DNA from 3 places in the Candidatus Nitrospira allomarina genome. Region 3 is predicted to be linked to each of the others. Evidence: riboswitches for the same ligand, from Rfam matches in the RefSeq annotation. Region 3 holds a riboswitch; each other region holds the start of a gene.
What was found. A riboswitch is a leader RNA that binds a small molecule or an ion and turns the genes downstream of it on or off. The one in region 3 is predicted to bind cyclic di-GMP.
Positions count from the first base shown of each region.

Region 1: it holds a riboswitch for cyclic di-GMP, as region 3 does, so the genes downstream of both, PP769_RS17920 (hypothetical protein) here and PP769_RS18590 (Ig-like domain-containing protein) in region 3, are expected to answer to the same signal.
Region 2: it holds a riboswitch for cyclic di-GMP, as region 3 does, so the genes downstream of both, PP769_RS08455 (Flp family type IVb pilin) here and PP769_RS18590 (Ig-like domain-containing protein) in region 3, are expected to answer to the same signal.

Region 1 covers NZ_CP116967.1:4,092,010-4,095,286, reverse strand. The annotation lists gene PP769_RS17920 (hypothetical protein) at 1-1,263, opposite strand, end outside; cyclic di-GMP riboswitch class I at 1,470-1,559, opposite strand; gene PP769_RS17915 (glycerophosphodiester phosphodiesterase) at 2,035-2,727, shown strand; gene PP769_RS17910 (dioxygenase family protein) at 2,772-3,277, opposite strand, start outside.
Region 2 covers NZ_CP116967.1:1,914,331-1,917,607, reverse strand. The annotation lists gene PP769_RS08470 (TadG family pilus assembly protein) at 1-527, opposite strand, end outside; gene PP769_RS08465 (TadE/TadG family type IV pilus assembly protein) at 578-1,003, opposite strand; gene PP769_RS08460 (Flp family type IVb pilin) at 1,251-1,454, opposite strand; gene PP769_RS08455 (Flp family type IVb pilin) at 1,606-1,779, opposite strand; cyclic di-GMP riboswitch class I at 1,875-1,955, opposite strand; gene PP769_RS08450 (phosphatase PAP2 family protein) at 2,588-3,277, shown strand, end outside.
Region 3 covers NZ_CP116967.1:4,259,660-4,262,936, reverse strand. The annotation lists gene PP769_RS18590 (Ig-like domain-containing protein) at 1-1,579, opposite strand, end outside; cyclic di-GMP riboswitch class I at 1,647-1,728, opposite strand; gene PP769_RS18585 (FG-GAP-like repeat-containing protein) at 2,302-3,277, opposite strand, start outside.

The DNA of each region.
Region 1 (3,277 bases), 170 kb from region 3:
TGGATCGTAGGTACCTTCAGAAATGCCAACCGCGGCAAAAAATCCTGTGCCGTTGCTGTTGACCTCCAGGGATTGGTTCGCATCCTGGGAAGTGAGGATGATCCGCTGCCCAGATGCATTCAACGTAGCGGTGACGCCTGCGGCAGAGGCGGTGATCCTGGTCAACACATCCTGTAAAGAATCTGAAAGCACATCGATTGAAATCGCGACACCATTGAGTAAGACCGACCCTGTTTGCACCGAGGAAAACTGGGAGAGGGTCCCTAACGGTTTTTCTTCGTCCGGTATTTCATCTTGTCCCTGAACCGAGGAAGATCCGGTGAGTTTGGTTGCAGCCAGAAATCCCGACGTATCACTTCCCAGCGCAATGGTCGGGGAGGCTCCTAGGGTGTTGTGAGTCAGGACGACCGTCTCGTTGTCACTGTCAAACGTCGCCGTTACTCCGGCAGCCGACTGATTGATCCGGGTTAGCACCGTGTTGATGGTGTCGTCGGCAAAAACATCAATGGTCGTCCCGTTCACCTGAAATGAGCCGGGAGACACCCCAAGCCCTTCCTCCAGGTTGGGATTGTCGTTTCTCGTTCCATTAAAAGGCTTGTCGGGATTCACCGCACTTCCCACCGAATTCGAGACGGCTACCGTAAATGTATCATTTTGAGTGAGGGATCCTGATCCCAGGCTAAGCACCAGCCCATTTTGCAACGTGTAGGGATCATCGGGTTGGTAGAGAGTCAGGCTAATGGTTTCCACCAACTGCGCTTGGCTATTGCGTACCTCAAGGCCAAGGACGGGAGAAACTCCTACAATGCCCCCATTGGTGACCTGAAACGTTAAAGTATCGTTGCCATTATCGCCATCATACACACCACTGAGAGTAGCCGTACTGGTTGAACTACCGGTAAATGTGGGGCCAAAGGGAGAAAAAGAGGTCGGGGTGGTATTCACTTCTTCCGTCGATTGGCGGATTGTTGCGGTGGCAGGCGTGGACCCCAACCCCAGGTCGGCGGAAGAACTTGTGGTGGCTGCCTGAGCTTGTTCGCCGCCTACTCGTGCCCGGTGGATTAACGGAAAGGGATTCTTAAAGGAGTTCAAAGCTCTCCTCAAAGAGAGAACGTGTTGTCGAAGTAAGCGAAGTTCGTCCTCGGTTTCGGTCGCAGCGACAGAGGGAGGTGGCGCTTGTGAAATGGCATGCGTTCGAATCGACACATGCGCCAAAGAAATAGGAGAAAACCCAGTTGCGAAAATATCATTGCTGACTTGCACGAACCGCTCCCCTTATGCATCGTGCTCCACCGGCCGAATGTCCCGGGCGAATGAGAAGACGGCCGTGAACTTTCCTCGGCGCAAAGTCCTGGATTCATTTGAGAAAGCCAAAAGGGGAAAGGATGCTCGACAGGCGCGCCAGGAACGCTGGCTACGGGCAGAAGAAAAGACATATGGTAGATGTTACCATGCGTTTTCTCGAACTTTTCGGCAATCCCGCTGCCATAAAGCATTTCACCCCTTAGGCCGGTAACTTTGCGCCCTCATCTTTTCAGACGAGGTTTCCTTTGTCGATTTTCTGGTACCTTTATCGGCATGATTCAAAAACCCTTTCCAAATCATCGCAGATCCTAATACAAGTTCATTTAAGTTAAGGTTAAGCGAAGGATCGCCAGAAAGTTCGGCATACACTTGTTTGAGGTTTTTGCCTTTTTTTGGCCAAATTTCTCAGTTGTCGGTGCGGAGAAATCCATTAAGATGAAAGGTATGACTCGCGGCGAAACTGAAATAAGCGCCCCGCCAGTCCAATTTACTGTCCAAGTTCTGAAACGATTTTCACCAGGAGCTGGTAATGTCATTACAAACTGATACAGATGATCAAACTAAGAAAGTAGATAGGAGATAAGTATGGATCATACTAGTAACGAAAGTGTAAAAAGGTGGCATGGTGGGTTGGTGGGGACAGCGTCAATTTCAGCATGGGCACTTCCATGGTCATAGCTCAGCAAGCTGCGGGATACAGTTCCTTCAACACCTCCAAATGATCCGCTTATGACCCAAGAAAGGGATCACATTCGAATGCCTCTTCGGATCGGACATCGAGGTGCGTCGGGCCATGCGCCTGAGAATACGCTGGCTGCTCTGGAGCTCGCGATCAAATATGGTGTCGATATGGTCGAGTTTGATATCCGGCGATCGGGAGATGGAGCCCTGGTGCTCCTTCATGATGATTCGGTTGACCGGACGACAAACGGGGAGGGAAAAATTGAGGAGTTATCGCGAAGCGTACTTCGGGAATTGGATGTGGGAGGGGACGAGAGGGTTCCTCTTCTGGAAGAAGCCCTCGTCTGTCTCAGTGGACGGGCCGGTGCCATGATTGAGCTGAAAGTGAAGGGAATCGCCGCGGATGTTTGTGCGAAAGTGGAGGCAACTGACTTTCATGGGACAGTGATTTATGCCTCGTTTTTTCATGAGGAATTGCTGACGGTGAGAAGATTAATGGGAGATGCTCTCACGTTGGCGCTAATCGAGGACGCGCCCATACATTCAACGGCCTTTGCCATCGAAGCTCAAGCAACTCATGCGGGATTGGCGTTGAATGTTGTGACGCCTGCGCTGGTGCAGGCGCTTCAGGCGAAAGATATCAAGGTGTTTGTCTATACAATTGACGAGCCTGAGGAAATTGCACGGATGAAGGGATTGGGGGTTGATGGAATTATTTCTAACTTTCCCGACCGGATCTAGCCGGTCTTGCGCTAAAAAGCCATTTCAGAAAAACCCTGGTTCTTCTAGTCTGGCACCAGAAAATCGTAGTGACCGATCAAGCCATCTGATACCTCTCCCGATGCATCCGGTGCATAGTCCACAATTACCCTTTCTAAATCGATTGTGGTGAGCCCGGCATCCAGAATGACCACATCCATTGGCAGTAATTTCTGGTTCAGTTCATTATTGGGGATTTGGTCGCCCCGGAAATAGAGCTGTGTGACCAGTTTCGGATGCTCTGGAGGGAACAGTTGAAAGTGCAGGTGGGAAGGGCGGTACAGTCCGGCTTCCAGGTCAATGGGGTAAAAGCCGGGAACAATGGTTTTGAACCAATAGTCTCCCTGCTCATTGGTGACTGCTCGTCCCCAGTATTGAAAATATCCGTCGTAGGTGCGGTGAATGATTTCTCCGGTCGTGGGATGGGGAAATTTCAACATACTGTCATCCTCTTTGTGGTTATACCGGCCGGAGGCTGAAGCACTCCACATGATGATCGCAGTGCGAGGAATCGCCTTTCCGGTTTTTGCGC
Region 2 (3,277 bases), 2.2 Mb from region 3:
GCAATCGAACTGGTGGAAATATTCATAGTACTCATACCTAACATACCGGCAAAAAATGTCGATATCGCACCATTGGCCGCACCATCACGTCGGACAGTCGCGCGAATGGCATTCGGCCGGTTCACCGTTGGGTTGAACGTCTGCGCATTGAAATCCCATATCCCAAACTCAACATCTCCCTGCGAAAGAGACAAGTTACTGACATCTGAAGCACTGTTGGCAAATGCCGCAGCAGTCGCCTGAGCAGTTACTTGTGATTGTTCATTGCCAGTGAGTGCCCGTCCCATGTCCTGCTGCTCTGCGATGGTCAAGGTAAGATAGGTCACACCCAATTGTCTCGCAGCGGCCAGCGCGGCGGCATCCGAGGCATTGTGCAATTCATTTTGTGTGAGCAAGGCATGCCCGACATCAATCGTCACACCTGCCATGATGCCCATTGCGACCGCCATAAACGCCCCATTGATTGCCGCGACGCCCCGTTGGTTCAAGAGCGGTGAGACAATGGACCAACGTTGTTTTTTCCACATATTCGCTTCTCCGTTACATTGAAGATTTGAACAAGACATTCCACCTCGCCTTATTCCATCATCATGGTTACAGAGGCTTGTAGGTTGGGAGTCGAAATCGCAGGAATGAGTTTATCGATGACAAAATAATTCCAGGGGATGGTAGACACCACATTTAACGGCTGTCCCTGTGGGCTTCCGACCCCATTAACCACCACCGAGAGCCCTGATGGATCCACCCCTCCCGCTGCAAGAGAAGCCGTGATGGCTGCTTCAATTTCTGCCTGGCCATTGCCCGAAGCAAATAATGTCCCCTGGCGCGCTCCCACACGGGTCGCATTCACCAAAACTTCCTTAAACCACAACATGCGCCCAAAATCGATCGCTCCAAATGCAAGTGACGCAAGAATCGGTAGAATGAGAGCAAACTCTACCGCCGTCGAGCCACGCTCGGATTGTCTCAGCTTTAGTACTTGTTTGATTCGGTGCTCACTCATGCCTCTTTGTTCCCATTCGGCTATCTAAATGGATTGGAGGGCAGCGATCAGGCCATACCGTCAAATTCCACTGACACTACCGTTAGATATAGATCGGATGCATCACAAGTCCGGTATGGTACGGACCATGGTATAGAAAAATGCGGGAACGCTAGGACATCTAAATGCGTCAGTTAAAAGACTTGAGCAATTTTTTTTGGTGAGTACCCCTTCGATACCATTGAGAACAGTCTTTATCAGTATCCCGCTAACTCCCCAAGGCCCCCGCGATGACACCCATGACTTGCGTATACATGTTCCCAACCGCATTTCCCAAAGCTGCTTGAGCACTCAATGCCGTGGCACCGATCAGTGAGGCCAAGAGTGCGTATTCAATTGCCGTGGCACCTTCTTCATCAACGAGGAAGTTTTTTACCCATTGATGACAATGATTCAGGAGAATTGTCTGCATGATGCTGGCCTCCCTATCCTTTACCTGACCTTCGCGTCACCTCTCAAAACTGCGCCGCCATTCAGAGGCGGCTTCCCGCCGAAGTACCGCCCCGATAAACTTCTATCGGGAACGGCACTTCTAATCATCAACTGCGGGAAGGAGGTCTCACTTAGCTCGGAGCCGCAACACTGGTAGAAATCGTAGTAAAGGTACCGCTGAGCGCAGTCCCTACAGCAGTCACGGCCGTGACAATCACTGCGGCAATCAAAGCAGCTAACAAACCGTACTCAATCGCGGTGGCTCCCTCATCATCATTCACGAAACGCATTACTTGGTTAACCATAGCGCATCTCCTTAACGGGCGAAGGTAAATACTTTCGTTACGCCAGACTGCCCGGAAAATTCTGACGCAGACGTTGCCCCTTGGCTCTCCGTGCCTTCGGCAACCCGGCTATCAGGGACCAACCCTGACCCGTGGTTTTGCGCCCACGCATTTCGACGTGTTCGCCCTTATCGGGAAGGGGCACCCGACCGAATCCATGTTTCATGGTCATGAATAAATGCTCATAGACCCAAGAAAATTTTCCATTTCGTATTCTGTGACTCTTTGTTTTCATGCTTCATTATCGACCTCTTCAGGGAAAACTTGCCGATGGTTTTTTGTTGAATATGTTTCATATTGTTTACCGGTACAATGGTTTACCTCCCTTTGTTGACCAAGGAGATCGAAATTGTCCAGAACAGCTTAAATTTTTGGATGGAATGCACCTGAGGAAACGTGAGGAGTGAGACTAATGGAAATTGGAGAAATTCTCCGTGAAACTTCAAACGGAATGTGAAGAGCGATTGCTGCCTCCTCTCTTTGGTCAAGGTGATGAATGAGGATTTTTCACAAAGGAAACTTTGACACATTTTCAAGATAACAACGAAATATCCCGAAAAGACCTTCGATCGAAGACTTCAAGGCACCTTCACGATTGCCCAGTCTATAATATCCGGGCCATTTCCAATGCCCTTTCTTACTTTAACTCCAACAATGAACACCCCATTGAACGATGGGGTTAGATCAGTTGGAATTTTTTATAGGTTCTATTTACCAGGGCGCTCTGTATCCGCACACCAGTGACCAAATTCAGAACCGAGGGAAATAAATGATGAGACTGGGAAACTTGACTCTTGGAAAACCCTTTCTATGGCCGGTTGAACGATTTTTACGCAATACCATTTTCGTGCTCGCGATCTTCGACCTTGCCGTGATTCTTGTGCGCAAAATTGGCTTTGATTGGTTTTCCTATACCCTATTTTTTGCCTTGGGAATTTTCATCATTACTGTGGGACTGTTCTATCGTTCAAGCGGGCGTAGTGAGCGTATCTCCATGACACTGATGGCCACTGGCATGCTTCTTCTGTTTACAATTGTGCTATCAGTTTTCGGTTATCTGTTGCTCCCGCTTTGGCGAGAACCCATTGATCCGTTTCTGGTCCAAATCGATGCTTGGTTCGGGTATTCATGGCCAGACATTGTTCAATTTGCCGGTCGCCATCCATTGTTTAATGAATTGACGCGTTATGCTTATTTATCTTCCATCCCGCAAATGGCATTACTTTTTATTATTTTAGGATTTGGAGGCAAGCAAAAAGAACTCCATGTCTTCATCCTTTCAATTACCGCTTCAGGTCTGGCAACCCTTGGATTTTGGGCGCTGTTTCCGGCATTTGGCACCAGCGTGCTCTATGATATTTCCGGCACAATTGAGCAGGCGGCGAGACCGCTTGTTGGCTCGTCCTATGGTGCCGAACTATTGCGTCTAGGGGCTGAAGGACCAAAATTCATTTCTCCA
Region 3 (3,277 bases):
TGCTGTAGGGACTGCTTATATCCTCGGGGCCGAGGTTGGCACCCTGGATGCGGAATTGGACGCCCGTGATGCCGACATTATCATTGGCGCTGGCCGTGACGGTCACCGTGCCGGAGACGCTGCTTGTGCTGGGGGCGGACAGGGTGACCGTCGGGGGCGTGGTATCCGGAGGCGGGGTGGTTGAATTGCTCACCGTGACCACAATTGATCCTGAGGTTTTCGTATTGCCCGCGGCATCGCGGGCACTGGCCGAGAGGGTATACGCGCCATTGGTCACGGTGGTGGTATCCCAGCTGATGCTGTAGGGACTGCTTATATCCTCGGGGCCGAGGTTGGCGCCCTGGAGGCGGAATTGGACGCCCACGACGCCGACATTATCGCTGGCACTGGCCGTGACGGTCACCGTGCCGGAGACGGTGCCCGCGCTGGGGGCGGTCAGCGTGATCGTGGGGGCAGTGGTGTCATCAGGAGTACCGCTCTCTGATTTCACGATGACAGAATACATGCTCAATCCATCACCGGCATTGCCCCCGAGGGTAATAGTGCCGGCCGGGAAGGACCGCACAAATAGGCGGAGGGTCGTATCCGACGTCCCTAGACTCGTGCCGGTGTCTGTAAAAGTGCTCAGCCACGAGGGTTTCGGGGTGATGCGTACGTCATGGGCGACCGACACGGAGACGGGTTGATTGACGGTAAAGCTGAGGAAAGCGCTCGTGGTCGCAGCTTTGTCATCATTCGCAGTTCGGACATATGCCGCTCCCTGCAGGCCGGCGGGAATGGTCGTAAAGGTAAAGGCGCGGTCGATATACACCCTGCCCCCGGGTTGGAGTCCGGAGGTGGGCACGACATAGGTTTGCCCACTGGCGACGGCCAGGTTTGAAATGCTGAATGCTGAGGGTGGGGGCGGCGTACTGTTACTGCTCACTGTGACCACAATTGATCCTGAGGTTTTCGTATTGCCCGCGGCATCGCGGGCGATGGCCGTGAGGGTGTACGTGCCATTGGCCACGGTGGCGGTATTCCAGCTCGTGCTGTAGGGACTACTCGTATCTTCGGAGCCGAGGTTGGCGCCCTGGAGGCGGAATTGCACCCCCACGATGCCGACGTTATCACTGGCGGTGGCGCTGACCATGACCATGCCGGAGACGGTGCCCGCGCTGGGGGCGGTCAGGGTGACCGTCGGGGCGGTGGTGTCAGCTGGCGGCGGGGATGGTGGCGGCGGCGAGCTTGGGGGGAAAGTAATTGGTACTTCTGTCGTAGGGGCACTTTCATTTCCGGCTGTATCAAAGGCTGTCGCTATAAATCCATAGGTTGTCCCTCCATTGAGTCCGGCGACGGTTGTTGAGGGGGAGGATGGATTACCAGGCATTCCTGAAAATATAGGTTGTCCAAAATCTTGAGAAGGTAAGGTCCGTTTGTAAATTTTATATCCTGCTAAATCCGATTCGGTATTTGCGTCCCAGGTTACCTGGATGGAGGAAGCCGAATAGGCGGGGCTAACAAGCAAAACGAAGAGGAGCAGGGGCAGGACTGCCGTATGTGTGATTTTGAAACCCAAGGGGGTGGTTGGTCGGATCATACTCTACTCCTTGTCGTATGTGGACCGAAGTCCTCATCTTCTCCTCCCCCTGCAAATGATGTCTTCCTTCGGTAGCCGGACGGTCAGGCGTGGTGACCTGACTCCGGGCTTTGCGACCCTACTTCACAGTAGGTGTGCCGTTTCGGGAAGAAGATTTTATGAATTGGTCAAATTTTTTTAATCCTCTGTCTCCTTATTATGTCCTTTATACCCCCAAACGGTCTGCCGAACATTTCGGAGAAGTAAGGGAAAACTTTAGAGACAAAAATATTAAAGGTTGGAAAAACTATGCAGAGGAACTTCGGAGAAAATAAAAAAAACGATCAGAAGGATTATGGAAGAAGAAAAGAAAATTACACGTGCCTAGCAAAGGAAGAGAGCAAGGGCCCGCTAATCCGTGAATTTCCTGGAGACCAATGTCCGAGCCAACAGCGGGAAGGTACAACTGGCTGAACGGCCGAATCACGATAATCATGATTATGCAGGATGGAGGAGCGATGGGAATCTCTCATGGAGCTTGAAATCATTGGGTGCCAAGGAAGGGAGAGATTGATGGATGTTGTGTATGCGGAAAAGATGAGGGAGGCGAGAGAATTCTTCCAGATTGGGGTGAGATTTATTTGGCCTAGGTAAGCCGGGGAGAAAATTTGTTTGAATGGGATTGTTGATGTTGGCCCATGAGGCCATTCAGGGGAGTGGTCTAGGGATTTTTTTTGTTCCGCTTACTGGATTTCCCAGTCCGGAGAAGCAGCACCGGGAAAGTTCGTGAAGGCTATGGTGGCGCCGTTCATCAGCCATACCGCTACGGCTCCATCACTGTTGTTGCGCCAAATGACGTCTGTTTTGCCATCCCCATTCACATCTTCTGCTCCTGCTATCTGCCATGTCGTCTGCACAGTGGCTGGGAATCCTGAGGAGGCAATTGCCGATCCATTCATGAGCCAAATGGCGGTATTGCCATCAAGAGTATTCCGCCAGACGAGGTCGGCTTTGCCATCGCCGTTGAGATCCCCGCTGGCTTGAATATCCCAAGCCGTCGGTGCACTACCAGGGAAACTCGTGGAGGTGATGGTGTCGCCATTCATCAACCACACAGCCACCGCACCGTTCGTGTCATTGCGCCAAATAATATCGGCCTTCCCGTCCCCATTCACATCGCCCATTGCAGCAATCTGCCACCCTAACGAGACACCACCCGGAAAACCAGCGGAACCAATTGTGCTTTCATTCATGAGCCAAATGGCGGTATTGCCATCAAGGATGTTGCGCCAGACGAGATCGGCTTTGCCGTCGCCGTTGAGATCCCCAACGGCCTGAATATCCCAAGCCGTCGGCGCGCTGCCGAGAAAGCTTGTGGACATGATGGTCAAGCCATTTATCAACCAGATGGCCACGGCGCCGCTCGTGTCATTGCGCCAAATGAGATCGGCCTTCCCGTCCCCATTCACATCGCCCGTTCCCCTCAAAGCCCATTCGGTGGGTAATTGGCCCAGAATGCCGGAGGCTGTGCCGCTGGAGCCACTGAGCAGCCACAGGACTACCTCTCCGGTTTTCGTGTTTCGAAAGACCAGGTCGGCCTTTCCATCCCCATTCATGTCCTGATTCTTATGAGGATTCGGGTTTGTGTTTTGTGTGGGAAGGGCAATAGCCACTTCCTCTGCCGGTACACTGATGTTTCCCGATTGATCATAGGCTGTG